DNA from 3 places in the Streptomyces sp. NPDC052114 genome. Region 3 is predicted to be linked to each of the others. Evidence: riboswitches for the same ligand, from Rfam matches in the RefSeq annotation. Region 3 holds a riboswitch; each other region holds the start of a gene.
The links. Region 3 has a riboswitch for cobalamin ahead of AB0L89_RS35240 (ABC transporter substrate-binding protein). Riboswitches for the same ligand answer to the same signal wherever they lie in the genome.
Positions count from the first base shown of each region.

Region 1: another riboswitch for cobalamin. It lies ahead of AB0L89_RS03800 (ABC transporter substrate-binding protein); the one in region 3 lies ahead of AB0L89_RS35240 (ABC transporter substrate-binding protein).
Region 2: another riboswitch for cobalamin. It lies ahead of cobN (cobaltochelatase subunit CobN); the one in region 3 lies ahead of AB0L89_RS35240 (ABC transporter substrate-binding protein).

Region 1 covers NZ_JBFAWC010000001.1:891,652-901,912, reverse strand. Annotated here, with positions in the region: gene AB0L89_RS03825 (hypothetical protein) at 1-466, shown strand, start outside; gene AB0L89_RS03820 (hypothetical protein) at 514-1,365, shown strand; gene AB0L89_RS03815 (metallophosphoesterase) at 1,427-2,197, opposite strand; gene AB0L89_RS03810 (ABC transporter ATP-binding protein) at 2,335-3,222, opposite strand; gene AB0L89_RS03805 (iron chelate uptake ABC transporter family permease subunit) at 3,219-4,388, opposite strand; gene AB0L89_RS03800 (ABC transporter substrate-binding protein) at 4,385-5,452, opposite strand; cobalamin riboswitch at 5,518-5,703, opposite strand; gene AB0L89_RS03795 (VOC family protein) at 5,731-6,228, opposite strand; gene AB0L89_RS03790 (helix-turn-helix domain-containing protein) at 6,234-7,094, opposite strand; gene AB0L89_RS03785 (HAD family hydrolase) at 7,385-8,515, shown strand; gene AB0L89_RS03780 (asparaginase) at 8,512-9,486, opposite strand; gene AB0L89_RS03775 (alpha/beta hydrolase) at 9,609-10,261, shown strand, end outside.
Region 2 covers NZ_JBFAWC010000029.1:32,429-42,689, reverse strand. Annotated here, with positions in the region: gene cobN (cobaltochelatase subunit CobN) at 1-1,607, opposite strand, end outside; cobalamin riboswitch at 1,643-1,777, opposite strand; gene AB0L89_RS38600 (cobalamin biosynthesis protein CobG) at 1,886-3,166, shown strand; gene AB0L89_RS38595 (precorrin-8X methylmutase) at 3,163-3,804, shown strand; gene AB0L89_RS38590 (precorrin-2 C(20)-methyltransferase) at 3,801-5,378, shown strand; gene AB0L89_RS38585 (cobalt-precorrin-6A reductase) at 5,443-6,186, opposite strand; gene AB0L89_RS38580 (cobalt-precorrin-5B (C(1))-methyltransferase) at 6,204-7,331, shown strand; gene cobM (precorrin-4 C(11)-methyltransferase) at 7,396-8,145, opposite strand; gene cbiE (precorrin-6y C5,15-methyltransferase (decarboxylating) subunit CbiE) at 8,142-9,392, opposite strand; gene tsaD (tRNA (adenosine(37)-N6)-threonylcarbamoyltransferase complex transferase subunit TsaD) at 9,538-10,261, shown strand, end outside.
Region 3 covers NZ_JBFAWC010000022.1:66,981-77,241, forward strand. Annotated here, with positions in the region: gene AB0L89_RS35230 (ABC transporter ATP-binding protein) at 1-116, opposite strand, end outside; gene AB0L89_RS35235 (iron ABC transporter permease) at 113-1,117, opposite strand; gene AB0L89_RS35240 (ABC transporter substrate-binding protein) at 1,222-2,193, opposite strand; cobalamin riboswitch at 2,236-2,398, opposite strand; gene AB0L89_RS35245 (M67 family metallopeptidase) at 2,362-2,784, opposite strand; gene AB0L89_RS35250 (amino acid permease) at 2,884-4,377, opposite strand; gene AB0L89_RS35255 (DUF2017 domain-containing protein) at 4,719-5,321, opposite strand; gene clpS (ATP-dependent Clp protease adapter ClpS) at 5,440-5,754, opposite strand; gene AB0L89_RS35265 (nicotinate phosphoribosyltransferase) at 5,847-7,175, shown strand; gene AB0L89_RS35270 (isochorismatase family protein) at 7,325-7,909, shown strand; gene AB0L89_RS35275 (hypothetical protein) at 7,965-8,294, opposite strand; gene AB0L89_RS35280 (immune inhibitor A domain-containing protein) at 8,442-10,261, opposite strand, start outside.

The DNA.
Region 1 (10,261 bases), on a different contig from region 3:
CATGGACGCCGAAACCGTCACGGACATCTCGCTCCACGTGGAGAGGCCGAGGCGCCTCGACGCCGAGCCGATGGGCTACGCCTGTTATCCCGACGACTGGGACCTGCAGATGAACACGTCGAGGGAAGGAGCAACCGTCCTGATCGACCGGGCCGCCCAGGGCGACTCCGATCCCTCCGCTTCCTCCGATCTGCCGGTTTTCACCGGAGAGCCCGTGACGTACTACCAGGAATCCGCCCGTGGCCCGGCCGCGGATGCACTCTTTTTCGGCGTCACCGCGACAGGCCCCGCCGACGTCGAGTACCGCTTCACCATCGAAGTGACGCTCAAGAGCCGCTCGGGAAAGGTCACCCACTACACGCTGGACGACGCCGGCCGCCCGTTCGCCATCGCCGCGCGGCCCGTCGGCGAAATCCCCGGACGGGGGCAACATCTCTACCGTGAGGTCGGCAACAAGGTTGGCTGAAGAGCCGTTTCAACTCTCTTTACCACAAGGCCATTTCGGTGCACTACATGAGTGATCATGACATCGGGTGGGTGTCCCGGCTGATCGGTGAGGGCGGGGTCCTTACCTTCGTACGCGGGGTCAGCAGCCGCGAGTTGGCGTGGATGATCGCGCCCGAGCACGGTTCCGTCCTGGTGCCGGAGGTGTTCCGGCAGGTTCAGGAGAGTGCGCGCGGGGTCGGGCCGCTGCCGGCCCACGCGCTCGTCGGCGAGACGGGGACCGGCTGGGCCTTCGCCGTCGAGCGGGCCGGGGGGCCGACCGCGTGGTACCGGCACGACCGCGTCCGGCACATGTGGTCCACCGTCACGGGCGTCGAGATCAGCGACAACGGCATGGACCCGCCCAGCGTCGGCGCGGTCGTCGACGGCAGACCCGACTGGTCGTACTACGAGGGCGAGGTCGGTGAGGGCGACGCGGACCATCCCCTCACCCGGCGGCTGGTCGCCGAGGCGGGGCTCGGGAAGGTCCTCCAAGATCCGGACCACCCGGACGACCCGGACGAGTGCGAGCTGTTCATACCGGACGAGGCCGACGTCTACCGGATCATGAGCGAGCACTACGGTCTCGCCCTGCCCCACGAGGACATCGAGGCCTCCCGGCTCTCGGTGGTCCTCACCGAACCGCGCGTCTTCCGCCACCCCGTGCGCAAGGTGCCCGGCGGACCCTATGACCCGTGTCCCAAGTGCGGCGCGGAGCTGGTGAAGTGGAACGGGGACGGCGTCTGGGGGCCGCAGTACCGGCTGGCGTGCTCGCGCGCGGAGAGCGACGGCTGCGCCGGGCAGCGCGTGGGACCGCTGGTGCAGGTGGGGGTGCGTGAAGAGCCCAACAGCAAGTGGGACAACGTGCGTTTGCCCGGGTGAGGGAGGGGTGAGGGCTCTGATCCGGAGTCCCGGGGCGGCGGCTGCCCCGGGACCGGGAGGGTCAGGAGGAAGTCACCGGCACCGGGCGGTAGTGCGTGGTCAGGCGGCCCCCGTCGTCCAGGACGTGGAACGCGAGCGCCGGGGGCAGGTCGCGGTGGACGTGGTGGGACGGGTCGTTCTGGTGCTCCCAGGGGAGGCGGAGGGTGGAGACGACGCCCGGGGCGACCAGGAGGGGCCTGCCCGCGAAGGTCGTCGCCGCGGGGGTGTGGGCGTGGCCGGCCAGGAACGCGGTCACGTTCGGGTGGCGTGCCACCAGATCGGCCAGGCGGTGCTCGTCGAACTGGCGGATGGGGTCCACGTGGGGGGTGTTCAGCGGGACCGGCGGGTGGTGGAAGCCGATGAGGACGGGGCGGTCCGGCGGGGTGTCGGCGAGGAGGCCCGACAGCCACGTCAGCGTCTCGTCCGTCAGGCGGCCGTGGTCCTCGCCGGGGACGGAGGTGTCGCACAGCGCCAGGACGACGCGATCGGTGACGTACGACCGGTCGACCGGCGCCGTACCCGCCGGTTCGCCCAGGAGGTGCTCGCGGAACGCGGCGCGCCCGTCGTGGTTGCCGGGACAGATCAGCGTCGGGTGCCGGGACTCCAGCACCTTGCGGGCCGTCTCGTACTCGGCGGGCGCGGCGTGGTCGGCGATGTCGCCGGTGACGACGACGGCGTCCAGGTCGTACGGGAGGCCGTTCACGTAGTCCATGACGGCCTGGGCCCGTGCGACGCTGCGCCCGCCGTCGTCGGTGTCGATGTGAGGGTCGCTGAGGTGCGCGATCACGATCATTGTGCTGCGCCTTTCTCTCGTGGGGCGCCGGAGCCGCCCGTCGCGCCTGCCTCCAGAGGGCCGGGCATCGCGAAGCCCAGGGCCCCAAAGTAGTGCAGTCGGCACCGGAATTGATCTCTCCGTATGCCGCTCCGCACTCACCCCCGCAGAAAGCGCACCGAGGGCCGTCCCCCCTCGGGCCCGCCGTCCTCCCCCACCCCCGGGGTCACCACCGCCCGCACCCCGTACACCTCCGCGATGAGCTGTTCGGTGATCACTTCGGCGGGGGTGCCGGCCGCGTACGCCGCACCCTCCTTCAGGACCAGGAGGTGGTCGCAGAACATCGCCGCGAGGTTGAGGTCGTGCAGCGCGATCACGCTGGTGACGGGGAGGTCGGCCACCAGGGACAGGAGGTCCAGCTGGTGCTGGATGTCCAGGTGGTTGGTGGGTTCGTCCAGGAGGAGCTCGCGCGGCTCCTGGGCGAGGGCGCGGGCGATCTGCACGCGCTGGCGCTCGCCGCCGGAGAGCGTGTGCCAGGACTGGGCGGCGCGGCCGGTCAGACCGGTGCGCTCCAACGCCTCGCGCACGGCCCGCTCGTCGTGGGCCGAGGGCGCCGACCACGCCCGGCGGTGCGGGATGCGGCCCAGGCGTACGACATCGCGTACGGTCAACTCGACCTGTGTCGCCGCGTGTTGCTCCACCACGGCGATGCGGCGCGCCACCGTGCGGCGGCCCGTGTCGGACAGCGGGCGGCCGTCCAGCGTGACCACTCCGGAGGCCGGGGCGAGGACGCCCGCGAGGATGCGCAGGAGCGTGGACTTGCCGGAGCCGTTGGGGCCGAGGAGGCCGACCGTGGCACCGGCGGGCGGGGCGAGGCTGACACCGTCCACGACGAGCCGCCCGCCCGCCTCCCGGGCGACGCGGTCGGCGCGCAGCCCGGCGGCGGTGGCCGCAGCGGGGTCCGTGGCGGTGGCCGCAGCCGGGCCCGTGGCGGTGGCCGCAGCCGGGTCCGTGGCGGAGTGCGTGTCGGTCGCCTCGTGCGTCATGCCGCCCTCCTCGTCCGGTAGAGCACCGCCACGAACGCCGGTACGCCGATGAGCGAGGTCACCACGCCCACCGGGACCTCCTGCGGGTCGAGGACCGTGCGGGCCAGCGTGTCCACCCAGACCAGGAAGACCGCGCCGGCGAGCGCGGTGACGGGGAGCAGCCGTGCGTGGCCGGAGCCGACGAACGCGCGGGCCGCGTGCGGCAGGACCAGGCCGACGAAGCCGATGGCGCCCGCCGAGCTGACCAGGGCCGCGGTCAGGAGCGCCGTCGCGCAGAGCAGCACGAGCCGGGTGCGGGCCACGCGGACGCCCAGGGTCGCCGCCGCCTCCGGGCCGAAGGCGAACGCGTCGAGCGTGCGGGCGTGGGACAGACAGATCACCAGCGCCGCGGCGAGGACCGCGCCGCACAGCCACACGTCCGTCCAGCCGACCCCGCTGAGCGAGCCGAGCAGCCAGAACAGCACGCCGCGGGTGGTCTCCGCGTCGCCCGCGGTGAGGATGACGAACGAGGTCAGCGCGGAGAAGAGCTGCATGGCCGCGACGCCGGAGAGGACGACCCGGTCGGTGGTGCCGCCCAGGGTGTGGCTCAGGAGCAGCACCAGGGCGAAGGAGAAGAGCGCGCCGACGAAGGCGCCCGCGGAGACCGACACCACTCCCCCGCCGACGCCGAGGACGACGACCGCGACCGCGCCGGTGGACGCCCCCGAGGAGACCCCGAGCACGAACGGGTCGGCGAGCGGATTGCGCAGCAGGGACTGCATGACCGCCCCGCAGACCGCGAGCCCGGCGCCGCAGACGGCGGCGAGCAGGGTGCGGGGCATCCGCAGGTTCCAGACGATGCCGTCCCGGATCGGCGTGAGCCGGGCCTCGCCCCAGCCGAGGTGGGCGGCGACGGCCGACCAGACGTCGGGGACGGAGATGTCCGCGGGCCCGATGGTGACGGCGACGGCGATGGACAGCACGAGCGCGAGGCCGCCTGCGGCCCAGCACGACACCTGCCGCACGAACGCCCCACGCGGGCCGACCACCGCCGGGCCGACCGCCGCCGGGGCGTCGTCCATCGCCGGGGCGGTCCCGGGGACGGCCTCCCCGGCAGGCTCGCCGAGGGGCCCCGCGACGGCCTCGCGGCCGGTCTTCCCCGCAGGCTCGCGGACGCGCTCCGTCACTTGGTGAGGCCGAACTTCTTCAGGCCCGCCGCCACTTGTTCGATGCCGTCCACCGTGCGGACCGTGGGGTTCATGGCCTGGCCGCTGAGCAGGACGTACCGCTTCTTCTTCACCGCGGTCAGGTTCTTGGTCGCCGGGTTGGTCTCCAGGAACTTGATCTTCGCGGCGGCGCTCTCCGCCGACTGCGACTTGCGCGTGAGGTCGCCGATGACGAGGACGTCGGGGTCGCGGTCGGCGACGGTCTCCCAGTTGATCTGGGGCCACTCGTCACGGGTGTCGTCGAAGACGTTCTTCGCGCCGAGCTCGCGGGTGATGATGCCGGGGGCGCCGCAGCAGCCCGCCATGTACGGGGCGTCGGAGTTGGCGAACCAGTACAGGAGCCTCGCGTCGGAGGCGTCGATGTCCTTGGTGGCCCTGGTGATCCGGCCCTTCATGTCGGCGATCAGCCGCTCGCCGCGCCTCTCGACGCCGAACACCTTCGCCAGGTCGCGCACCTCGCCGTAGACCGTGTCCATGGTGAGGGTCTTCACGCGCTTGCCGTCGCCGCCGCCGTCGTTGTCCTTGCCCGCGCAGTCGGTGGGCGAGACGTAGACGGGCACGCCGAGTTCGGTGAACTTGGCGCGGTCGGCGACGCCGCCCTTGCCGACCGTGTAGAGGAAGGACGCGCTGACGAAGTCGGGCTCCTTGGAGAGGACCTTCTCCAGCGCCGGGTAGCGGTCGGAGAGCCGCTCCACCTTCGCGTTGTCCTTCGCCAGGTTCTTCAGGACGGGGTCGGTCCAGGTGCCGGTGCCCACCATGCGGTCGGCGAGACCGAGGGAGAGCAGGATCTCCGTGGACCCCTGGTCGAGGGAGACGGCCCGCTGCGGCGGCGCCTTGACCTCGGCCTTCTTTCCGCAGGAGGTGACCGTGACGGGGTAGCCGTCGGCGCGGTCGCCCGCGGACTTCGACGAGGAGCCGTCCGTGGAGCCGCCGCACGCGGTCAGCGCGAACGCCCCCGCGCACAGCAGGGCGGACAGACGTACACGGGTACGTATACGGGTACGGGTACGGGCTGTGGAGGACACACGATCCCTTGAGTCTCACGGCTCATACGCGGAGCCTGGCCTGCGTCACGACCCCCGTCGCCCGGTGCGCGAGCGGAGGCGCCAGCAGGTCTTCGGACTCGGGATCGGCCGGACGGGGCGCCTTCCCGGGCGTCCGAGGACGCCCAGTGGCCGTGGCCCCGCCCGTCCCCCTCACCGCTGCGCGTCAGTTCCGGACTTCCACCGGATTCCCTGGCCCAGGTGTGGGTTTGACTGGCTTGCGCAAGTTATCACGCTGCCGGTCGGGGGCCTGCGCGGCCTCAGGCGGCCGGAAGGGGCCTCGGCTCGCCGCGGTAGGTGCCGAACGACCAGCGGTTTCCCTCCGGATCGGCGATGGCGAACTCACGGCTTCCGTACGGCTTGTCCTCGATCTCGCCCGTGATCTCGACGCCCGCCGCGACGAGCCGGGCGTACAGGGCGTCGACCTCGTCGGTGACGATGTACGCCCCGGTGGTGCCCGGCGTTCCGCAGGTGCCGGAGGCCGTGGCCGGGTCGTACGAGCCGAGCATGATGCCGCCGCCCTCGGGCCAGTCGAGCTGGGCGTGGGCGACGCGGCCGCCGTCCTCGTAGACGGCGGTGCGCAGGAAGCCGACGGTGCCGACGAGGAAGTCGATCAGGGCGAGGGCGTCGCGCGCCTGGACGCCGGGCCAGATCGCGGGGGCCGGCGTGTGCAGCCGTCGGCCGGCCGTGGCGTCGGACGTGGTGTCGGCCGTGGCGTCGTGGGTGGTTCCGTGCGTGGTGTCGGGTGTGGTGTTCATGGCTCTCAGTCTTCGTCCGTGCCGTGCGCCCCGGCTTGGATATTCCGGCACTCCTCGGCCAGCCAGCGGGTGGGGCTCGCGCCCGTGTACTGCTGGAAGTCGCGTACGAGATGGGAGTGGTCGTAGTACCCGGAGTCGGCCGCGATCCGGGCGAGGTCGCGCGGGGTGTCCGCCGCGGCGGCGCGGACCACGGCGGCCTTGGCGTGCTGGAAGCGCATCAGGCGGGCCGCCTGCTTGGGGCCGAGCCCGGTCTCGGCGCGGAAGAGCGCGGTCAGCCGGCGCTCGCTCAGCGCGACGTGCCGGGCCAGGCCGTCCAGGGTGCCCGCGCCGCGGTGCCTGGCCAGCCAGGCCCAGGCCTCGGCGACCTCGGGGCGCACGGGTGCGGCGGCCCGGTCGGCGGCGGCGCGGTGGCGCAGATACGCGGCGAGGAGGGCGAAGCGGTCCGCCCAGCGCTCCAGCGCGCAGAGCCGCTCGCGGATCTCGGCGGCGCGGTCGCCGAGGACGTCCGTACCGGCGGTGACGAGCTGCCCCGCCAGCTCGGCGGCGGGCAGGCCGAGGAGCGCGCGGGCCGCCAGGGGGTGCACGGCGAGCTGGATGCCGGCCTCGTGCTCGGGCTGGGCGACGTAGGCGGGGCTCTGGTGCAGGCCGCCCAGGACGATGTCGGTGCGCACCGCGTCCGCGCCGGTGGCCTGGCCGGGGGTGGCACCGGTGGCGATGGGCCCGTCCAGCGAGAAGATCACGGTCAGATACGGCGAGGGCAGGCCCCGGTGCAGGGTGGGCCGCATCCCCGTGGTGCGGTAGCCGACCGCGGAGACGACCATGCCGTCGAGCCGGGGAACGGCCCGGACGAACTCCTGGCTGCCCATGGCTCCCAGTATGCGCGAGGCCTCCCGGGCGGGCGCGGCTCTCCGGACGCGCGGGGCTCCGGGCGGCCCGGCGGCACCCCGACGGCAGCCGCCCGGCGTCGGCCAGGGGCCACCCCGGCTTCGGCCGGGAGCCGTCCCGGCGTCCCCCACGACTACCCCTGTTCACCTGCCCCATGCCCCCTGTGCACGGTGACTTCGATCATGGGAAATGACCGCGCCGCCTCATAGCATGGCGCGCCGCTCCGGACGGGGCCGCGCATCGCTTCCAGGAACGGCAGGGACGTAGAGACATGGCAGTACGGGCAAAGAGCAAGCTGGCCGTCATCGGCGCGACGGGCGCGCTGGCCGGCGCGGTCCTCGCGGGCGGCGCGCTGTGGCCGACCGGCGAGGCGAGCGCCGCCGACACCTCGGCGGCCACCGCCCGTGAGCTGTCGCACTGGCCGAAGCCCGTCGCGAAGAAGCTCGGCAAGGTCATCGCGAAGAACGACCACAAGGGCGCGTACGCCGTCTTCGACGCGGACAACACGACGTACCGCAACGACCTGGAGGAGTCGCTGCTGCCCTTCCTGGAGATGAAGGGCGTCCTGACCCGCAAGACGATGGACCCGTCCCTGAAGACGATCCCGTTCAAGGACACGGCCACGCACAAGGAGAGCCTGTACAGCTACTACAACCGGCTGTGCGAGATCGACGACCAGGTCTGCTACCCGTGGGCCGCGCAGATCTTCTCCGGCTTCACGCTGAAGGAGCTCAAGGGGTACGTCGACGAGCTCCTCGCGTACAAGAAGCCGATCCCGGCCGAGTACTACGAGGACGGGAAGCTCACCAAGACCGAGGTGAAGGCGCCGGAGTTCTCGCGCGGCATGCAGCAGCTCTACAAGACGCTGCAGGCGCACGGCATCGAGGTGTACGTGGTCAGCGCGGCCAGCGAGGACCTGGTGCGCATGGTGCTCGCCGATCCGAAGTACGGCTACGGCGTGAAGCCCGAGAACGTCATCGGCGTCTCCATGCAGCTGAAGGACCGCAGGACCGGTGAGGTGACCAGCTCCCGCAAGGAGATCGCCGAGGGCCGCTTCGGCGAGAAGGACCGCGAGAAGCTCGCCGGGCGCGAGCTGACGCCGAACCTGTGGGCGCCGCTGACCTGGTACGAGGGCAAGCCCGCGGCGATCAACACCTACATCGACGAGTGGAAGAAGCCGATCCTCGCGGCCGGTGACACCCCGGTCAGCGACGGCCCGATGCTGTTCCACTCGGCCGACGTGGAGCACGGCGGTGTACGCGTCTGGGTCAACCGCAAGGACTCGTACATGAAGCAGCTCGACGGGATGAAGAAGAAGAACGCCGAGCGGCAGCGCGAGCTGGGCCAGAAGGTGACCGCCGACAAGCGCTGGCTGACGGTCACCCCGGAGCAGATCGGCTAGCGGGCGGCCAACCGGCCGAAGGCGTCGGCCACTTGGGCGTGGCCTGCGCCGTCCGCGAGGAGCGCGTGCAGCAGGAGCCTGGCCTTCGGCGCGTCCAGGTCGCCCGCGGGGAGCAGGCCGCGCCCGAGCATGTCGTACTCGGAGCCGGGGCCCTTGTAGGTCTCGGCGAGCAGCGGGCCCGCGCCCGTGCGGGAGGCCAGGACGACCGGGATGCGGGCGGCGAGCGCGGCCAGGGGTTCGACCAGCCAGGTCGGGACGTGGCCCGCGCCGAAGGCCGTGACGACCAGGCCGCCGAAGCGCGCGTCGACGGCGTCGAGGAGTTCGCCGCGGTCGCCGAGCGCGAGCGTGACCAGGGCGACCCGGGCGGGTCCGCGCAGGCTCAGCGGGCGGGCGACGGTGGGCGCGGCCGGGCGGAGCGCGATCCGCGCCCGGCCCTCGACGACCCTGCCGAGCGGCCCCGCGCCGGGCGAGGCGAACGTCGCGACGGACGTGGTGTGCGTCTTGCGCACGTGCCGTGCCGCGTGGATCTCGTCGGCGAGGACCACGAGGACGCCGAGGTCCGCGCAGCCGGGGTCCGCGGCCACCGCGAGGGCGGCGGCGAGGTTCGCCGGACCGTCGGCGCCCGGCAGGTCGGGGCGGCGCATCGCCCCGGTCACCACGACGGGGGTGCGGGGCGTGCGGGCGAGGTCGAGCAGGAAGGCGGTCTCCTCCAGGGTGTCGGTGCCCTGGACCACGACGACGCCGTGGCCCGCGGCGCTCGCCGCGTCGACGCGCTCGGCGAGGTCGGCCACGTCCTCGACGGTCAGCGAGGAGCTGGGCAGCCTGCGGACGTCGTGGACCTCCGCCTCGACCCCGGGCGGGAGCGCGCCGGTGTCCGCGAGGACCTCGGCGCCGCTCAGCCGGGCCGAACCGCCGCCGCCCCGGGCGGAGATGGTGCCGCCGAGCGTGAACACGGACACGGTCCTCGCCATGCGCCTCGCCTTTCCTGTGTGCCGGTGGGCCCCGTCAGCGCCCGGTGTGCCCGGCGCGTTCCTCGTGGGCGCTCGCCCGGATGTGCTTCGTGGCCGTCCGGGCGGGATCGAGGATAGGCGGCATGACTCAGGACTCCTTCACCGCACCGGCGCCCGAACCCGCCCTGTCCGCCTTCTCCTTCACCTGCGACGGCGAGCTGCTCAGCTGTGCCGAGGCGCCACCCGTAGGGCAGCCGCGCTCCCCCGCCACCACCGTCGTCCTGCTGCACGGCGCGGGCAGCGGCGACAAGACGCGGCTCGCCGCCCTCCAGGCCGACGCCGCCGCGCGCGGCTGCCGGGCGCTCGCGCTCGACTTCTCCGGCCACGGCGAAAGCTCGGGCGCGCTGCGGGAGTTGAGCCTGCGGCGGCGGTTCGAGCAGGCCGCCGCGGTGGTCGGGAAGCGGGTGCCCGCCGCCGACGGCCTGGTGTTCGTCGGGTTCAGCATGAGCGGGCAGACCGTGGCGGACCTGGTGGCGCACTTCGGCGCGCGGGTCACGGGCATCGGGCTGTGCGCGCCCGCCGTGTACGCGGCCGAGGCCTGGCCGCTCCCCTTCGGCGACGGCGACGGCCGCTTCACCGAGGTCATCCGTACGCCGGAGCGCTGGCGCGAGTCCCCCGCGCTGGACGTCTACCGGGGTTTTCGCGGGCGCGCGGTGCTCGTGGTGCCGGGCACGGACGCGGTGATCCCGGCCGCGGTGACGGCGGCCGTCGACGCGGCGCTGGCCACGCGGGCACG
Region 2 (10,261 bases), on a different contig from region 3:
TCCAGGTTGCCGTGCTTGCCGAGGTGGACCATCGCGTCGGCGCCGAAGCCGCCGTCGGACGCGGCCGCCGCGATCCAGCGGTACGCCGCCAGGTAGTGGTGCGAGGGCGGCAGATCGGGGTCGTGGTAGATCGCGATGGGGTTCTCGCCGAAGCCGCGCGGCGGCTGGATGACGACGAGGAGGTTGCCGCGGCGCAGCGCCGCGAGGACGATGTCGCCCTCCGGGTCGCCGCCCTGGCCCACGCGGGAGCGGTCGAGGAACATCTCGCCGGGCGCCGGGCCCCAGTGCTCCTCGACGGACTCGCGCAGCTCCGCGGGCAGCGTCGCGTACCAGCGCTTGTAGTCGGCGGCCGGGATGCGGACCGGGTTGGCGGCGAGCTGCTCCTCGGTGAGCCAGTCCTGGTCGTGGCCGCCCGCGTCGATCAGCGCGCGGATCAGCTCGTCGCCGTCGCCGGAGACGAGACCGGGGATCTCCTCGGCGGGCCCGAAGTCGTAGCCCTCCTCGATGAGCCGGCGCAGCAGCGCGACGGCGGAGGCGGGGGTGTCGAGGCCCACCGCGTTGCCGATGCGGGAGTGCTTGGTCGGGTAGGCGGAGAGCACCAGCGCCAGGCGCTTGTCGGCGGCCGGGACGTGCTTGAGGCGCGCGTGGCGCACGGCGATCCCGGCGACGCGGGCGGCGCGCTCGGCGTCGGCGACGTACGCGGGAAGCCCGTCCTCGTCGATCTCCTTGAAGGAGAAGGGGACGGTGATGAGGCGGCCGTCGAACTCCGGCACGGCGATCTGGCTCGCGGCGTCCAGCGGCGAGACGCCCTCGTCGTTCTCCTCCCAGGCCGCGCGCGAACCGGTCAGGCACAGCGCCTGGAGGATCGGCACGTCCAGGCCGGTCAGCGCGCCCGCGTCCCAGGACTCGTCGTCGCCGCCCGCGGAGGCCTCGGCGGGCTTGGTGCCGCCGGCCGCGAGGACGGTGGTCACGATGGTGTCGGCGGCGCGCAGCTCCTCGATCAGCTCGGGCTCGGGGGCGCGCAGCGAGGCCACGTACAGCGGGAGCGGGCGGGCGCCCGCGTCCTCTATCGCGCCGCACAGCGCGTCCACGAAGGCGGTGTTGCCGCTCATGTGGTGGGCGCGGTAGTAGAGCACCGCGACGGTCGGCACGAGCGTGCCCTCGACGGTGCGGGCGGTGCGCTCCAGCGGGCCCCAGGACGGCGCGGCGGCCGGCGGTTCGAAGCCGTGGCCGGTGAGCAGCACGGTGTCGGAGAGGAAGCGCGCCAGCTGCTCCAGGTTCGCGGGGCCGCCGTGCGCGAGGTAGGCGTGCGCCTCGGCGGCGATGCCGACGGGCACGGTCGAGGACGCCATCAGCTGGGCGTCGGGCGCCTGTTCGCCGGTGAGCACGACGACGGGCAGCCTGCTGGCGATGAGCTGGTCGAGGCCCTCCTGCCAGGCGCGGACGCCGCCGAGGAGGCGTACGACCACGAGCTCGACGCCGTCGAGGAGCGCGGGCAGCTCGGCGAGGTCGAGGCGGGACGGGTTGGCGAACCGGTAGTCGACCGGGCCTCCCGCCGCGCGGGCGCTGAGCAGGTCGGTGTCGGAGGTCGACAGCAGCAGAAGCATGCGTGCGCAGGCCTTCCTCGGGGTGTCCGCGCCCCGGGTGGTCGAGTGGACGGCAGGAGTTCCTGGCTCACCCCACACGGGTGGGGTTCACAGTGGCGGGACCGCGCCGGATTCTCACCGGGCTTCCTCCCTCGGGTCCTGGTGGACCCACGCCGTCGCTGGCGTTCGACGGACCTGGCGGCCCGCCGCCTGCATAGTAAGTCCTGCCCACGGTCGACCGGGCGGCCACCTGCCACAACGGCCGGTCTCGGGAGGCGACCGGCCGGATCCGCGTGGGTATGCTCGCCGCCATGCCGCCCACCCGAGCAACATCCCCAAAACAGGGCGAACCTCCCATACGTGACCGAGGCGACGCCTGCCCCGGGGCCCTGCGCCTGCACCGCGCCGACGACGGCCTGCTGGCCCGACTCCGCCTGCCCGGCGGCCTTTTGACGTCCCGTCAGGCCGAGACGCTGGCCACCGCGGCGGAGCGCCTCGCCGACGGGAACCTCAGCGTCACCTCGCGCGGCAACATCGAGCTGCGCGGCCTCGGCGAGAGCTGCGGCGGCGCGCTCTCCGCGCTGCTCGCGGACGCGGGCCTGCTGCCCTCCGAACGGCACGAGCGCGTGCGGAACGTGGTGGCGTCGCCGCTCGCCTCGATCGACGGACTCGGCCACGCCGACGTGCAGTTGTGGGCCCGTGAGCTGGACGGACTCCTCTGCGCCGAGGAGTGGACGACCGAGCTCTCCGGCCGCTTCCTGTTCGCCCTGGACGACGGGCGCGGGGACCTCGTCGGGCTCGGCGGCGATGTGACCTTGATCGCACAATCGGGCGGGACGGCGGTCGTCCGCCTCGGGGGCCGCGCCTTCCGGGTGCCCGCCGAGGCCGCGCCGCGCGCCGCCCTCGCCGTCGCCGGGGCCTTCCTGGCCGCCGCGCGCGCCGCGGGCAACGGCGCCTGGCGGGTGGGGGAACTGCCCCGCGACCAGCACGTGGACCTGTCCGGAGCGCTGGAGCGGGCGGGCTTCGACGCCGATCCTGCCGATCCGTGGGCCGTGTCCCGCAGCGCCCCGCCGGCCCCCGGCGTCATCGGCCGCGCGGTCGCCGTCAACGCCCCCCTCGGCCGCGTCACCGCCGCCCAGTGGCGCGCCCTCCTGCCGCTGCCCGCCGACGAACTGCGCGTCACCCCGTGGCGCGGCTTCGTGCTCCCCGGCTTCGCGGACGAGGCGGCGGCCCGCGAGCGCCTCACCGCACTGGCCGACGCCGGGCACATCACCACCGCCGACTCGCCCTGGCTGGGCGTCGGCGCCTGCACCGGGCGCCCCGGCTGCGCCAAGTCCCTCGCCGACGTCCGCGCCGACGCCGTGCCCGGCCGCGGCGGGCTGCCCGTCCACTGGTCCGGCTGCGAACGGCGCTGCGGGCACCCGCGCGGCGACTGGGTCGACGTCCTCGCCACCGGGGACGGCACCTACGAGGTCACGGTGCGCGTCCCCGGCGAGGAGTGGACGCCCGTGACGGGCAGGACCTTGACCGAGACGGTCACCACGGCACGTACCACCACGAAACCCACGGCCACGAGATGAGCGAGAGCACAGTGTTCGACTACGAGAAGGACGGCGCGGCGATCTACCGCGAGTCCTTTGCCACCATCCGCGCGGAGGCGGACCTCGGCGGTCTGCCCGCCGACGTCAGCCAGGTCGCGGTCCGGATGATCCACGCCTGCGGGATGGTCGACCTCGTGCGCGACCTCGCCCACAGCCCGCGCGTGATCGCCGACGCCCGCAGGGCGCTGCGCGACGGCGCGCCCATCCTGTGCGACGCGAACATGGTCGCGAGCGGCGTCACGCGCAAGCGGCTGCCCGCCGACAACGACGTGATCTGCACGCTGGCCGACCCGTCCGTGCCCGACCTCGCGGCACGCATGGGCACCACGCGCAGCGCCGCCGCCCTGGAGCTGTGGCGCGACCGCCTCGAAGGCTCGGTCGTCGCCATCGGCAACGCGCCCACCGCGCTCTTCCGCCTCCTGGAGATGATCGAGGAGGGCGCGCCCCGCCCGGCCGCCGTGCTCGGCATCCCGGTCGGCTTCGTCGGCGCCGCCGAGTCCAAGGACGCGCTCGCCGAGCACTCCTCGGGTCTGGAGTACCTCGTCGTACGAGGACGTCGCGGCGGCAGCGCGATGGCCGCGGCGGCGATCAACGCGATCGCGAGCGAGGCGGAGTGAACACCGAGCAGCAGCAGGGACGCGACGTGGACACCGCGCAGCAGGGGCAGGAGCAGGGGCGGCTCTACGGCGTGGGGCTCGGGCCCGGCGACCCGTCGCTGATGACCGTGCGCGCCGTCGAGGCGATCGCCGCCGCCGACGTCGTCGCCTACCACTCGGCGCGGCACGGCCGCTCCATCGCCCGCTCGATCGCGGCCGCGCACATCCGCGCCGACCACATCGAGGAGGCGCTGGTCTACCCCGTCACCACGGAGACCACCGACCACCCCGGCGGCTACCGGGGCGCCCTCGACGACTTCTACGAGGAGGCCGCGGCGCGCCTGGCCGTCCACCTCGACGCGGGCCGCACGGTCGCCGTCCTCGCCGAGGGCGACCCGCTCTTCTACGGCTCCTACCAGCACATGCACAAGCGGCTCGCGCACCGCTACCCGACCGAGGTCGTGCCCGGCGTGACGTCGGTGAGCGCGGCGGCGGCCCGTCTCGGCGAGCCGCTGGTGGAGGCCGAGGAGGTCCTCACGATCCTGCCGGGCACGCTCCCCGAGGAGGAGCTGGCCGCGCGCCTCGCGGCCACGGACTCCGCGGTCGTCATGAAGCTCGGCCGTACGTTCGGGAAGGTGCGCGGCGCCCTGGACCGCGCGGGCCGTCTGGAGGAGGCCCGTTACGTCGAGCGCGCCACGATGAAGGGCGAGCGCACCGGACGGCTGGCCGACGTGGACCCGGAGTCGGTGCCGTACTTCTCCGTGGCCGTGCTGCCGAGCCGGGTGGCGCCGCTGACGGGCGGCCCCGCGCCGGAGCCCGCCGCGGAAGCACCCGGCGAGGTCGGCGAGGTCGTCGTGGTCGGCACCGGTCCCGCGGGCCCGCTGTGGCTGACCCCCGAGACGCGCGGCGCCCTCGCCGCCGCCGACGACCTGGTCGGCTACACCACCTACGTCGACCGCGTGCCGCACCGCCCCGGACAGCGGCGGCACGGCTCCGACAACCGCGTCGAGTCCGAACGCGCCGAGTTCGCCCTGGAGCTGGCGCAGCGGGGCCGGCGCGTCGCCGTCGTCTCCGGAGGTGACCCGGGAGTCTTCGCGATGGCCACGGCCGTCCTGGAGGCCGCATCGCAGGACGCGTACGCGGACGTCCCGGTGCGGGTGCTGCCCGGGGTGACCGCCGCCAACGCGGCCGCCGCCCGCGTCGGCGCGCCGCTCGGCCACGACTACGTGACCCTCTCGCTCTCGGACCGCCTCAAGCCGTGGGAGGTCATCGCCGAGCGGCTGGCCGCGGCGGCCGCGGCGGACCTGGTCATCGCCATCTACAACCCCGGCTCGCGCAGCCGCACCTGGCAGGTGGGCAAGGCGCGGGAACTCCTCCTGGAGCACCGGGCGCCGGATACGCCGGTGGTACTCGGCCGCGACGTCGGCGGCCCCGCGGAGAGCGTGCGGGTGGTGCGCCTCGGCGACCTCGACCCGGCGGAGGTCGACATGCGGACGCTGCTGATCGTCGGGTCGTCGCAGACGAGGGTGTCGCGGCGGCGCGGGGGCGAGGAGCGGGTGGTCTGGACGCCGCGGCGTTATCCGGAGGCGGAGTAGGGGCTCTGCGGGCGAGTGTCTTCCGCGGGTTCGTCGTGGCTTGTCGCGCAGTTCCCCACGCCCCTTACGGGGCCCGCCTCAGCCAAGCCACGGCGTCCTCCGGAGCAGATGCCACCGGCACCCCCTCCGGAACCGGCGGGCGTTCCACGACGACGACCGGAATGCCCGCCTCACGCGCAGCGGCCAACTTCGGCGCGGTGGCCGAACCCCCGCTGTCCTTCGTGACCACGACGTCGACGCGGTGGCGGCGCAGCAGTTCCCGCTCCCCGTCGAGCGTGAACGGCCCCCGGTCGAGGAGCACCTCCATGCGCGCGGGGCACGGCGGCTCGGGCGCGTCGACGGAGCGTACGAGAAACCAGAGATCAGCCAGGTCGGGCCCGGCGAAAGCGGCGAGCCCCATCCGCCCGGTGGTCAGGAAGACCCGCCCGCCGAGCGCGGGAAGGGCCCGCGCCGCCTCCTCCAGGGAGCCGACCGGGTGCCAGTGGTCACCCTCTTCCGCGACCCAGCCGGGCCGGCGCAGGGCGAGCAGGGGAACATGGGCGAGCGCGGCGGCCTTCGCCGCGTTGAACGAGATCGTCCCGGCGAAAGGGTGGGTGGCGTCGATGAGCGCGTCCACGCGGTGCTCCCGCAGCCACGCCGCCAGCCCCTCGGCCCCGCCGAAGCCGCCGACGCGGACCTCGCCCGGCGGCAGCCGGGGCGCCGCGACCCGCCCCGCAAGGGAACTGGTCACCCGCGGCCCCGCCTCGGCCACGAGGAGCTCCGCCAGACGGCGGCCCTCGGTCGTTCCCCCCAGAATCAGTACGTGCACGGAGTTCGGTTTCCTTCATGAGTGAGGCAGCTAAGGCCAAGGGCGGGCGCAGCGCCCAACTCAAGCACACCGGTCTGCGGCCCGGCTGGACGACCGGCGCCTGTGCGACCGCCGCCACCACGGCCGCTTACACGGCGCTGCTCACCGGCGACTTCCCCGACCCGGTGACCATCACGCTGCCCAAGGGGCAGACGCCGGCGTTCGCGCTGGCCGTGGAGGAACTGGGCGAGGGCCACGCGACGGCGGGCGTCGTGAAGGACGCGGGCGACGACCCGGACGTCACGCACGGGGCGCTGGTGCGGTCCACGGTGCGGCGGCTGCCGCCCGGCTCGGGCATCGTCTTCAGGGCGGGCCCCGGCGTGGGCACCGTCACCCGTCCCGGCCTGCCCCTGGACGTCGGCGAGCCCGCGATCAACCCCGTGCCGCGGCAGCTGATGCGCGACCACGTGACGCTGGTGGCCGGGCGGGCAGGGACCGCGCCGGACGTCGAGATCACCGTCTCCGTCGACCACGGCGAGGAGATCGCCCGCTCCACCTGGAACCCGCGCCTCGGCATCCTCGGCGGCCTGTCGATCCTCGGCACGACCGGGATCGTCGTGCCCTACTCCTGCTCGGCGTGGATCGACTCGATCCGGCGCGGCGTGGACGTGGCGCGGGCGGCCGGGCGCACGCACCTCGCCGGGTGCACGGGATCGACGTCGGAGAAGACGGTCGTCGCCGCGTACGGACTGCCCGAGGACGCCCTGCTCGACATGGGCGACTTCGCGGGCGCGGTCCTCAAGTACGTGCGCCGCCACCCCGTGGACCGCCTCACCGTCTGCGGCGGCTTCGCCAAGCTGTCGAAGCTCGCGGCGGGCCACCTGGACCTGCACTCGGCGCGCTCCCAGGTCGACAAGGGCTTCCTCGCCGAACTGGCCCGCACGGGCGGGGCGTCCGACGACCTGGCCGCCCGGATCGCCGCCGCCAACACGGGCCTGGAGGCCCTGAGGCTCTGCGAGGCGGCGGGCGTCCCGCTGGGCGATCTGGTGGCGAAGAGGGCGAGGGACGAGGCACTGGCGGTGCTGCGGGGTGCCCCGGTCGCGGTGGACGTCATCTGCATCGACAGAGCGGGAACGGTGGTGGGCCGGAGCGATTTCCCCGCCTGAGGAGCGCCCCGAAGGGGCACGGGGAACTGCGCGACCAGCCCGGGACGACCCGCACCCGAAGAACTCAGCAGACGTGCCGATCCCGCTCCGCCGAGTACAGATGACTGTCCCGGAACTGCTCCGCGCCCAGCGTCCGCCCCACCATGATCACGGCGGTCCGCACGATCCCCGCCGCCTTCACCTGCCCGGCGATGTCCTCCAGCGTGCCCCGCAGGATCACCTCGTCGGGCCGGCTGGCGAGTGCGACGACGGCGGCCGGGCAGTCCGCGCCGTAGTGCGGCAGCAGCTCCTCGACCACGCGGTCGACATACCCCGCGGCGAGGTGCAGCACGAGCAACGCCCCACTGCGCCCCAGCGTGGCGAGATCCTCGCCCTCCGGCATCGCCGTGGCCCGCTGCGCGACCCGCGTGAGGATCACGGTCTGCCCGACGGTCGGAACGGTGAGTTCCCGCTTGAGCGCGGCGGCCGCCGCCGCGAACGCCGGTACGCCCGGCACCACTTCGTACGGAATGCCCGCCGCGTCGAGCCGCCGCATCTGCTCGGCCACCGCGCTGAACACGGACGGGTCGCCCGAGTGCAGCCGCGCCACGTCGAGCCCCTGCTCGTGCGCGCGGACCAGCTCGGCGGTGATCTCGTCCAGGTTGAGCTGCGCGGTGTCCACGAGCCGTGCCCCGTCCGGGCATTCGGCGAGCAGCTCGCGCGGCACCAGGCTGCCCGCGTACAGGCAGACCTGGCAGGCGGCGAGCGTCCGCGCGCCGCGCACCGTGATCAGGTCGGCCGCGCCGGGCCCCGCACCGATGAAGTACACGGTCATCGTTCTTGATCTCCAGACTTGGTGACGGACCACTGGGTGACCGGCATGGCCTGGCGCCAGCCGGTGAAGCCCCCGACGGGGACGGCCTGCGCGACGGCGAGCCGCACCAGCTCGCCGCCGTGGCGCCGGTACCAGTCGGTGAGCAGCGCCTCGGACTCCAGCGTCACGGTGTTGGCGACCAGGCGCCCGCCGTCCGGCAGCGCGGCCCAGCAGGCCTCCAGGAGGCCGGGTGCGGTGAGGCCGCCGCCGATGAACACGGCGTCGGGCGTGGGCAGTCCGGCGAGCGCGGCCGGGGCCGCGCCGGTGACCACGCGCAGCGCGGGCACGCCGAGGCGCTCGGCGTTGCGGGTGATCCGCTCGGCCCGTACGGGGTTCTTCTCGACGGTGACGGCCCGGCACGCCGGGTGCGCCCGCAGCCACTCCACGGCGATCGACCCGGAGCCGCCGCCCACGTCCCAGAGCAGTTCGCCGGGTCCGGGGGCGAGCGCGGCGAGCGTGGCGGCGCGGACGTAGCGCTTGGTGAGCTGCCCGTCGCTCTCGTACGCCGTGTCCGGCAGCCCCGGCACGGTGCCGAGGCGCGGCGCGCCGGGGGCCCGGCGGCACTCGACGGCGACGACGTTCAGCGGGTCGCCGGGCAGGTGCGACCAGGTGTCGGCGACGCCCTCGTGCGCCGACTCGCCCTTGCCGCCGAGCTGTTCGAGGACACGCATCCGGCTCGGTCCGAAGCCGCGCTCGCGCAGCAGGGCGGCGATCTCGCCCGGCGTGGCCGCGTTCGCGCTGAGCACGAGGACGCGGCGGCCGTCGTGCAGGGCGGCGGCGAGCCGGGCGACGGGGCGGCCGACGGCGGTGACGACCTCGGTGTCCTCGACGGGCCAGCCCAGGCGCGCGCACGCGAGGGAGACGGACGACGGGTGCGGCAGCACGTGCAGCGCGGCGGCGCCGAGCTCCTCGCTCAGGGCGCGCCCGATGCCGTGGAACATGGGGTCGCCGCTGGCGAGGACGGCGATACGGCGCCCCGCGTGGGCGGCGAGCAGGCCGGGCACGGCGGGCCGCAGCGGCTTGGGCCAGGCCACGCGCTCGCCCGGACAGTCGCCGAGCGGCAGCAGGTCCAGCTGACGGGGGCCGCCGATGAGCACCTCGGCGTCGGCGAGCGCCGCGCGCGAGGGGGCCGGGAGCCCGTCCCAGCCGTCGGCCCCGATCCCGACGACGGAGACGGCCGGTATGCCTGCGGGGGATGCGGGGGTCACTTCTGGTACCTGACCTCGGGGTTCGGGAAGGGCTGCGCAGCCGCACTCTACTGGTGACCGGGCGGCGTACCCTTATTGCGCATTACTTGCAATAAGCCGTGCGGGGTGTCCCGCACGCTCCCCGGTACGGAAAGGCCAACGCGCGATGGGCTCTGTGGTGGTGCTCGGCATCGAGTCGTCCTGTGACGAGACGGGCGCGGGCCTGGTCAGGGACGGGCGCCTGCTCGGCCACGCGGTCGCCTCCAGCATGGACGAGCACGCCCGCTACGGCGGCGTCGTCCCGGAGATCGCCGCCCGCGCCCACGTCCACGCGCTCACCCCGGTCGTCCGCCGCGCCCTGGACGAGGCGGGCCTGCGCATGTCCGACATCGGCGCGGTCGCCGTGACGACGGGACCCGGCCTCTCCGGCGCGCTCCAGGTCGGCCTCGCCGGGGCGAAGAGCCTCGCGTACGCGCTGGACGTGCCCCTGCACGGCGTCCACCACCTCGCCGGGCACGTCGCCGCCGACACCCTGGAGCACGGCCCGCTGCCCGACCCGTGCATGGTCCTGATCGTCTCCGGCGGCCACACCTCGCTGCTCCTCGTGCGCGATCTCGCGCGCGACCCGATCGTCCACCTCGGCGACACCCTCGACGACGCGGCGGGGGAGTGCTTCGACAAGGTCGCGCGCGTCTTCGGGCTGCCCTACCCGGGCGGACCCGCGATCGACCGGGCCGCGCGCGACGGCGACCCGGCCGCCGTCGCCTTCCCGCGCCCGCTCACCGGAGCCCGCGACGCCGCGTACGACTTCTCCTTCTCCGGCCTGAAGACGGCCGCCGCGCGCTGGGCCGAGGGGCACCGGGGGCGGGCGCTCCCGGTCGCCGACGGGG
Region 3 (10,261 bases):
CCGACGGTCTCGCCGGGGGCGGCGGTGAGGTCGACGCCGTCGACGAGGGCGCGTCCGTCCACTTCGTACGAGAGGTTCTCGGTGCGCAGTGCGCCGGCGGGCTGCGGCCGGGTCATGCCGGGACTCCTTCGGTACGCCGCCGCAGCAGCCAGAGGAAGAACGGGCCGCCGGTCAGCGCGGTCAGCACGCCGACGGGGATGTCCTGCGGGGCGGCGACCGTGCGCGCCGCGAGGTCGGCGACGACCAGGAAGACGGCGCCCATCAGCGCCACGACCGGCAGCAGCGCGCGGTGCGCGGCGCCGACCAGCATGCGGGCGGCGTGCGGCACCATCAGGCCGACGAAGCCGATGGCCCCGCTGTAGGCGACGAGGACGCCGGTCAGGAGCGAGGCGAGGACGAAGACGCCGGCGCGGAAGCGGGCGGTGTCCAGGCCGAGGACGGTGGCGCCCTCCTCGCCCGCGAGCAGCAGGTCGAGGGGGCGGGCCAGGGCGACCAGGAGGGCGGTGCCGAGGACGAGGGCGACGCCGGGCAGGGCGAGCATGTTCCAGCGGGCGCTGCCGAGGCCGCCGAGCGTCCAGTACAGGACTTCCTTGAGGTGGTCGGCGCTGTCGGCGGTGACCAGGATGAGGCTGGTCAGGGCGGTCAGGATGTACGAGACGGCGACCCCGGACAGGATCAGGCGGCCGGTGGCGAATCCCCCGCCGCCGCCCCTGGCCAGGGCGTAGACGAGGACCAGCGAGATCAGCGCGCCCACGAAGGCGGCGGCCGGGATGGTGACGGTGGTCGCGAGGCTCGCGCCGAGGCCGAAGACACCGCCGAGCACGATCGCCACGACCGCGCCGACGGAGGCACCCGAGGAGACGCCGAGCAGGAACGGGTCGGCGAGCGGGTTGCGGACGAGGGCCTGGAGGACGGTGCCGATGACCGCGAGGCCGGCGCCCACGGTCGCCCCGAGGATGATCCTCGGGAGTCTCACGTCCAGCACGATGGTGCGGAACGGGGAGGGTTCCGCCCGTCCCGTGAGGATCTCGACGACCTGGCCCGGGGGGATGCGGACGGAGCCGAGCGCGAGCCCTGCGACCGTCGCTGCCGCGAGGGCTGCGGTGAGGACCGCCAGGACGAAGAGGCGCTGCCCCTTCGACCTCCGTCGATCGCCCTTCGGGCTCGTCCTCGATCGCCGGACGGGCTTGATGTCCCCGGGGTTCGTTGTCTGGGTCCGGATCACAGCTGCGCCGCCAGCTTCCTCACCGCCTCCGGTGCTCGTACGCCTGTCACCGTGTCCGACAGCGGCAGGACCGCGAAGCGCTTGTTCTTGATCGCCGGGACGTCCTGGAGGACCGGGTCGTCGAGGAGGCGCTTCTTCTTCTGGGCGACGCTCGTGGCGCCGTAGTCGAGGATCAGGATGACCTCGGGCCCGCGCTCGACGACCGACTCCCAGGAGGCGTCGCTGAAGGACTTGTCCACGTCGGCGAAGACGTTGCGGCCGCCCGCCCGCTCGATGATGTCGTTGCCGATGCCGCGGCCGCCCGCCGTGAACGCGGTCTTGTCGCCGCTGTCGTAGACGAAGACCTTGGCGGGCTTCTTGCCCTTCGCCTTCTCGGCGGTGGCGGCGAGTTCGCGCTCGGCGCCGCGCACCCACGCGTCGGCGCGGTCGCGCACGCCGAAGGTCGAGCCGACCTCGCGGACCTCGCGGTAGACGTCCTTCATGGAGACGGGGCTCTTGGCGCAGCCCTCGACGTTGAGGCGGGTCTCGATGCCGGACTTGGCGAGCGCGGCGCGGCTGCGGCCGTCGCCCGCGAGGAAGGCGCTGGCGTAACCGCCGTACACGTAGTCGGGGTTGGCGGCGAGCAGCTTCTCGTAGGAGGGGTACTCCTTGGCGAGCACCGGGACCGACTTGTAGGCCTTCGCGTACTGCGGCAGGACCTTGTCGTCGAGGTAGGCGGTACCGGCCATGCGGTCCTTGAGGCCCAGTTCCAGCATCACCTCGGTGGCGTGCTGGTTCATGGTGACGGCGCGCTTGGGGGGTGCGTCGTACGTCGTCCGCACACCGCAGTTGGTGACGGTGTACGGGAATCCGGCGGCCTTGGCCGCGGGCTCGCCGTCGGAGCCTGCGTCGGAGGACGAGCACGCGGCGAGCGGGACGAGCAGGGTGGCCGCGGCGAGCGCGCGTATGCCGGTGTGACGGCGGGACATGGCTGAACTGCCTCCTCCAGGGGATTTCCGCGTCCCCTGCGTTGCGTGGAGAAGGCGGCAGGTCAGTTCCTGACTCCCCCGCCCCGGCGAAGGGGTGGGGTCACAGTGGCGGGACCGTGCCGGGTTCGCACCGGCTTCCTGGCTCCTGCCGCCTCAAGGTTGTCCGGGTCAGTATGCCTGGACGACCTGCACCTCTTCCTCGGTGACCTCGCCCTCGACGATCCGGAAGGAGCGGAACTGGAAGGGGCCCGCGTCGTCGGTGTCGGCCGTGGAGACCAGGACGTAGTGCGCGCCGGGCTCGTTGGCGTACGTGATGTCGGTGCGCGAGGGGTAGGCCTCGGTCGCCGTGTGCGAGTGGTAGACGATCACCGGCTCCTCGTCGCGGTCGTCCATCTCGCGGTACAGCTTGAGCAGGTCACCCGAGTCGAACTCGTAGAACGTGGGCGAGCGCGCGGCGTTCAGCATCGGGATGAACCGCTCGGGGCGGCCGGTGCCCACCGGCCCCGCGACCACGCCGCACGCCTCGTCGGGGTGGTCCTGCCGCGCGTGCGCGACGATCTGGTCGTGGAGCGCCTGGGTGATGGTCAGCATGGCAGCCAGGATAAGCAGAGGGCCCGCACCGTACCGAAGGGTGGTACGGGCGGGCCCGAATGCTGGACAGCGGCCTCTACGGAGAGGTCACGGGGAAGGTCACTTCCGGTCGGCCGGCGCCTCGGCGGCGTCGAGGACGACACCCGTCTTGCGCTTGCTGAACGCGGCGGCCTGCGGGTTGCGGCGCTTGAGGAACAGGTAGGCGACCGTCAGGATCGCGGCCCAGACCGGAGCGGCGTACAGCGAGATCCGCGCGTCCTTGTCGACGCCCATCATCACGATGACCATGCCGATGAAGGCGAGGGCGAACCAGCTGGTGAACGGCGCGCCCGGGGCCCGGAAGGTGGACTGCGGCAGCTCGCCGCGGTCGGCCTTGCGGCGGTAGCGGATCTGGCAGCACAGGATCATGATCCAGGCCCACATACCGGAGATGGTCGCGAAGGAGACGACGTAGTTGAACGCCTCGCCCGGCCACTGGTAGTTGATCCAGACGCCGAACAGCATGAAGCCGGCGGAGACCGTGGTGCCGATGAGCGGCAGGCCGTTCTTCGTGAGCTTCGTGAAGAACTTCGGGCCCTGGCCGTTCATCGCCAGGTCGCGGAGCATGCGGCCGGTGGAGTACATGCCGGAGTTGCAGGAGGAGAGCGCGGCGGTGAGGACCACGAAGTTCACGATCGCGGCGCCGACGCCGAGACCCATCTCCTCGAAGGCCTTCACGAACGGCGAGACGCCGGGCTTGAAGGAGGTCCACGGGACGACCGAGAGGATCATGATGAGCGCGCCGACGTAGAAGACGGCGATGCGCCACGGCACGGTGTTGATGGCCTTGGGCAGGACGGTCTTCGGGTCCTTGGACTCGCCCGCGGTGACGCCGACCAGCTCGACGGCGAGGAAGGCGAACATCACGATCTGCAGGGTCATCAGCGTGGAGCCGATGCCGTTCGGGAAGAAGCCGCCGTCGTTCCACAGGTGGCTGACGGAGGCGGTCTCGCCGGCGTCGGAGAAGCCGATGGTGAGGATGCCGAGGCAGATCAGGATCATGCCGATGATCGCGGTGACCTTGACCATCGAGAACCAGAACTCCAGCTCACCGAAGAGCTTCACGGAGATGAGGTTCGCGCCGTACAGGATGACGGTGAAGACCAGCGCGTACGCCCATTGCGGGAATGAGTCGTGGGTCCAGTACTGCATGTACTGGGCGGCCGCGGTGACTTCGGTGATGCCGGTGACGACCCAGAAGAGCCAGTACGTCCAGCCGGTCACGAATCCGAAGAACGGGCCCATGAATTCCCGCGCGTACTCCGAGAAGGAGCCGGAGACGGGCCGGTACATGAGGAGCTCGCCGAGCGCCCGCATGATGAAGAAGATGACGAGGCCCGCGATGGCGTACGCCAGGATGAGGCTCGGTCCGGCCTTGTGGATGGCCTTGCCCGCGCCGAGGAACAGGCCGGTGCCGATGGCACCGCCGATCGCGATCATCTGGATCTGCCGGGCGCCGAGCCCGCGCTGGTACCCCTCGCCGTCGCCGGACTGGCCGGCGGCGTGCACGGCCTCATTGCCGTCGTGGTGCTCTTCGACCTGCACTGAGGTCATGGTGACGCCTTTCTCCATGCTGATCCGCGCCCGCACATCTGCGTTGTGGCTGCGGATCAGGTCCTGATCCCCCCGGATATGGAATGGAGTGCTACCGGCGGTCTGCCGGCCCGAGCGCCCTCGGCGACATGGGTGGCGTCACCGAGCGGTCGTGAAGATTTATCACGGTGACCAGAGCGAGGGAATGAGCCACTTGTGGCGCAGACCACAGGAAGAAGCGGACAAAATTCCCTTGACGCAATAAACGCGGGCAATGAAGTGACGCGATCGTTATCCGGATTTGAGCATCCGCTGAGCGAACGACCCGCCGGCTGAACAAAAGGTGTCCGTTGCACCCATTTTCAGCCGAGCAACGTCCCCACCAGCGTCTCCTGCAGTCCACCGAGCCACAGGTACGCCATCACCATCGGCTTGCGGGGGTCGGAGTCGGGCAGGCGGAAGAGCAGCTCCGCGTCCTCCTCGTCGGTGACGTCGAGACGCGTGCCGATCGCGAGCCGGAGGTCGTTGAGGGCCCCGAGCCAGTGCCGGGACTCCTCGACCGACAGTTTCAGGACAGCTCCGCCCTCGCCCGAGGACGCCATCGAGTCGAGCGAGCGGATCACGACCAGGGCGTCGTCGCGCTTCTTGGCCCGCAGGTCGTTCTCCGTGAAACGGCGGAACTCGGCCGAATACGCCCGCAGTTCATCCGGGTCGCCGGCGCCCTCCGCGCCCTCCGGGCCGCCGTAGGCGTCGGGCAGCAGGCGCCGCATCACCGGATCGGCGGGCGGCTCGCTCGGCCCCTCCGCGAAGAGCTCCGCGAGCGGGTCGTCGGAGGCCTCGCCCCCGGGGCCCGGACCGATCAGCTCCAGGAGCTGCACGGCGAGGGAACGGATGATCGAGATCTCGACCTCGTCGAGCGCGACGGCGGCGCCGCCCCCGGGAATCGGTTCGAAGTGTCCTGGCATCAGTTGAGTCGCTGCTTCCGGTCCGTCCGCCGCTCGGCGGGCGCTGCTTGGTGGGCGCCGCTCCACGGGGGCCGCCCGGTGAGGGCCGCTCCCCGGGCGGGCGCCGCCCGGTGGGACGCTACTTGCGGTCCTGCTGGAGGGTGGCCCACAGCCCGTACCCGTGCATGGCCTGCACGTCGCGCTCCATCTCCTCGCGCGTGCCGCTGGAGACGACCGCGCGGCCCTTGTGGTGCACGTCCATCATCAGCTTCGTGGCCTTGTCCTTCGAGTACCCGAAGTACGTCTGGAACACGTACGTCACGTAGCTCATCAGGTTCACCGGGTCGTTGTGGACGAGCGTGATCCAGGGGACGTCCGGCTCGGGGGCCGTGAACGTCTCTTCGGCCGATTCCGGTCGGGTGATCTCTGCGGGAGCCGTACTCACACGCCCCATGCTGCCACCCCGAGGGGGGCCTCGCACAAATGGCCTCCCGTGGACGCCATTGAAATCGTCAGAGTGACGAGATGCGGGGTAGCATCCCTCGTATGAACACAGCGGACCTTGGCCTGCCGGTGGATGTTCCGTCGACAGCGCTCTTCACGGACCAGTACGAGCTGACGATGCTGCAGGCCGCGCTGAAGGCGGGCACGGGCGACCGGCGTTCGGTCTTCGAGGTCTTCACCCGCAGACTGCCCGAGGGGCGGCGCTACGGCGTGGTGGCCGGAACCGGACGGGTCCTGGACGCCGTCGAGAACTTCCGCTTCGACGCGGGCGTCCTCGGCTTCCTGCGCGAGCGCGCCATCGTCGACGAGGCCACCCTGGAATGGCTCGCCGGATACCGCTTCAGCGGCGACATCTGGGGCTATCCCGAGGGCGAGGTCTACTTCCCCGGCTCGCCGCTCCTGCGCGTCGAGGGCTCCTTCGCGGAGTGCGTGCTCCTGGAGACCGTGATCCTCTCCATCCTCAACCACGACTCCGCCATCGCGGCCGCCGCCTCGCGCATGTCCTCGGCCGCGGGCGACCGTCCGCTGATCGAGATGGGCGCCCGCCGCACCCACGAGCTGGCCGCCGTCGCCGCCTCCCGCGCCGCCTACGTCGGCGGCTTCGCGACCACCTCGGACCTGGCCGCGGGATTCCGCTACGGCATCCCCACGGTCGGCACCAGCGCCCACGCCTTCACGCTCCTGCACGACAACGAGCGCGACGCCTTCCGCGCCCAGGTCGACTCGCTCGGCCGCGGCACGACCCTGCTCGTGGACACCTACGACGTCGCCGAGGCCGTCCGCACGGCCGTCGAGGTCGCCGGGCCCGAGCTGGGCGCCGTGCGCATCGACTCCGGCGACCTGCTGCTCGTGGCCCACCGGGTGCGCCAGCAGCTGGACGACCTCGGCGCCACGGACACGAAGATCGTCGTGACCTCCGACCTGGACGAATACGCCATCGCCTCGCTCGCGGCGGCGCCCGTGGACGCGTACGGCGTGGGCACGCAGCTCGTCACCGGGTCCGGGCACCCCACCTGCTCCATGGTCTACAAGCTGGTGGCCCGCGCCCACTCGGCGGACCCCAAGGCTCCCCTGGAGCCGGTCGCGAAGAAGTCGCTCGGCGCGAAGTCCTCCATGGGCGGCCGCAAGTGGGCCGCGCGGCGGACCGACGCGCAGGGCGTCGCCGAGGCCGAGGTGATCGGCACCGGGCCCGTCCCCGCGGACCTCGCCGACCGGCAGCTCCTGGTCGAGCTGGTCAAGGGCGGCGAGGTCGTCGCCCGCGAGCCGCTGGACGCGGTGCGCGACCGGCACGCCGCCGCCCGCGCCGGCCTGCCGCTCTCGGCGACCCAGCTGTCCCGGGGCGAAGCGGTCATTCCCACCGAGTACGCGTGAACCGGGCCGGTTGGGAGTGAACCCGGCCGAGTCCGTGTGAACCGACGCCCGGCGCGGCGCGGTGCTCCGGCCGGGTGCTTCAACCGCCCCTTCCCGACCCATACTTGAAGTCTCTACGCTCGAAGTCTCCCAGGAGAAGGACACCGACCATGCGCCGCGCACTGATCGTCGTAGACGTGCAGAACGACTTCTGCGAGGGCGGCAGCCTCGCGGTCGCCGGCGGCGCGGACGTCGCCGCCGCCATCACCGAGCTGATCGGCCAGGCCCCGGCCTGCTACCGCCACGTCGTGGCCACCCGCGACCACCACATCGAGCCCGGCTCGCACTTCTCCGACCACCCCGACTACGTCGACTCCTGGCCGCCGCACTGCGTGGCGGGCACGGAGGGCATCGGCTTCCACCCGAACTTCGCCCCCGCGGTCGCCTCCGGCGCGATCGACGCGGTCTTCGACAAGGGGGCGTACGCGGCGGCGTACAGCGGCTTCGAGGGCGTCGACGAGAACGGCGTCTCCCTGGCGGAGTGGCTGCGGGCCAGGGAGATCACGGAGGTCGACGTGGTGGGGCTCGCGACGGACCACTGCGTGCGGGCCACGGCGGTGGACGCGGCGCGGGAGGGGTTCACCACCCAGGTGCTCCTCGACCTCACCGCAGGCGTCGCCGAGGAGACCACCGAGCGGGCGCTGGACGAGCTGCGCGCGGCCGGTGTGGAGCTGTCCGGGAAGCCGGTCGTCTGACCGCCACGGGGCTCCGCCCCGGGCCCCGCTCCTCACCCGCCGGAGGGGCCGGATCTCACGTCCAGGAAGGGCTGGCCCTCCCGCCCTGTCTCTTCAGCGCCCTGATCGGGTGCCACAGCTCCCGCGCGTCGTCCGGTGCCGTCCGCCATATCAGGCCGTCCGGGTGGTGCAGCACCGCCGTGACCTCGTCCGGGGTCGGCGGCTGGCTGTTGCCGCGCAGGTAGACCGCCCGCAGGCCGAGATTGCGCAGCCTGGTCAGGGCCCTCGCCCGGTTCACGGCGTGCACGATCATGCGGACCGTGCCGCCGCCCGGCGACGGGTTCGGCAGGGTCAGCGCCACCACCACGCTGCCGTTCGGCAGCTTGCAGAAACCTCCTGCGGACATGCTTCGTCACACCCCCGTGAGACATCGCACGAGATCCCTGGCCGGACCCCGCGTCAATAAGAAATCCACAGCCAGCACCTAAACACGATCGGCCGCCGCCCGCTAGAGGGCGACGGCCGATCATGGCTTGACCTGCGATAACGCTAATTACTTCGTCGAGGGACCCACCTGGACCGTGATCGAGGAGCCATCCTTCGGCTGCTTGATGATCTTGATCTGAGTGTTGGTGTCAGTGACCTTGACACTTCCCGTGGGGTTCTCCTTGTACCAGTAGGTGCCCTTGCGGTCGTCGAAGACCGAGACACCCTTCTGGGACTTGACCTTCAGCGCCACGTCCGCGTTGTGGAGCGTGAGCTTGTCCGTCGCGTACTTGCTGAACGGCGCGTCGAACGGCTGGATCTTGTTGCGCAGGAGCGTGCCGTCCGTCCACTTCAGCGGCTTCGCGTGCGCGTCGACCGGAAGGATCAGACCCTGGCCGGGGTGCTGGCTGGTGTTGTTGTCCTTCTGCGAGGTGTCCCACTGCCAGACCATCAGGCCGGTCTGGTACGGGTAGTGCTCGACCCAGTCCGGACGCGACTTCGAGAAGCCGAAGTTGTACGGGCCGACCTTCAGGGTCTTGTCATAGGAGACGTACTGACGGTTCTCGGCGAGGTAGTACTGGTCGTACTTCTTGGTGAAGGACTCGCCGATGCGCGAAAAGCCCTTGGCCGTCCAGCCGTTGTCGTCGCCCTCGGCACCGTCCTCGAAGAGCTTGGTGCCGTCCGCGGTGACCGCGAGGGCGTCGGCCGCGAAGCCCTTGCCGCCCGCGCCGCCGTCGGTGGAGTAGCGGAAGCGGACGTCGATCTTCTTGCCGGCGTAGGCGTCGAGCGGGAAGACCAGCTTCTTGTACTTCGCCGAGGCGCCGGTCAACGCGGGCTTGTCGCCGGCGTCACGGGTGATCGGCTTGCCGTCCGCGGTGCCGTCGATCGGCGTCCAGTTGGCGCCGCCGTCCGTCGAGACCTCGGTGTAGAGGTAGTCGTAGTTGGCCTCGATGTCCCACCAACCGTCCAGGGACAGCTCGGCCTTGGACTTGCCGGTCAGGTCGACCGGGCGCGTCAGGGTGTTCTTGAGGTCGTCGCCCTGGTCGCTCCACCACTGCTTGGCGCCCTCGGTGGGCTTGGTCACCGTGGTGGTGACGGACTTCTTCGGCAGGTCGACGACGAGCGCCTGGCGGTGGCGGGTGTTGTACTCCGAGACGCCGAGCTTGTGCTCGGACGTCGTCGCCGCCTTGGCCTTGGCGTAGTCGAGCCAGCCCAGCTGGAACTTGTCCCAGGCGGTCATGTCGCCCGGCAGGTCACCGATGGCGTCCTTGCCGGTGCCGAGCCAGGAACCGGCCGACATCAGCGACCAGAAGCCGACCGAGTTGTCGCCCTTGCCCGAGGTGTCGTACAGGTCGGGCAGGCCGAGGTCGTGGCCGTACTCGTGGGCGAAGACGCCGAGGCCGCCGTTCTCCGGCTGCATCGTGTAGTCGCCGACCCAGATGCCCGAGTCGCCGATCTGGGTGCCGCCGGCCTTGTTGTTCGAGGGGCCGGTCTTGCCCGCGTCGTTGCCGTAGGCGTACCAGCGGTGCGCCCACAGGGCGTTCTCGCCCTCGGCACCGCCGCCGGCCGACTCGTCCTCGCCCGCGTGGACGATCTGGAAGTGGTCGATGTAGCCGTCGGGCTCGTTGAAGTCGCCGTCGCCGTCGAAGTCGTAACGGTCCCACTGGTCGTACTTGGCGAGGTCCGTCTTGATCTGGGCGTCCGTGCGGCCCTTGGCCTTCTGGTCCTTGGCCCAGGCGGTCACGCCGTCCTTGACCGCGTCCCAGACGTTCGGGCAGTTGGTGTCGCCGCAGTAGTTCGAGCCGTAACGGGCCTCGTTGTAGTCGACCTTGACCCAGTCGGAGACCTCACCGTCGACCGAGTAACGGCCCGAGGAGGTCTTCTCGT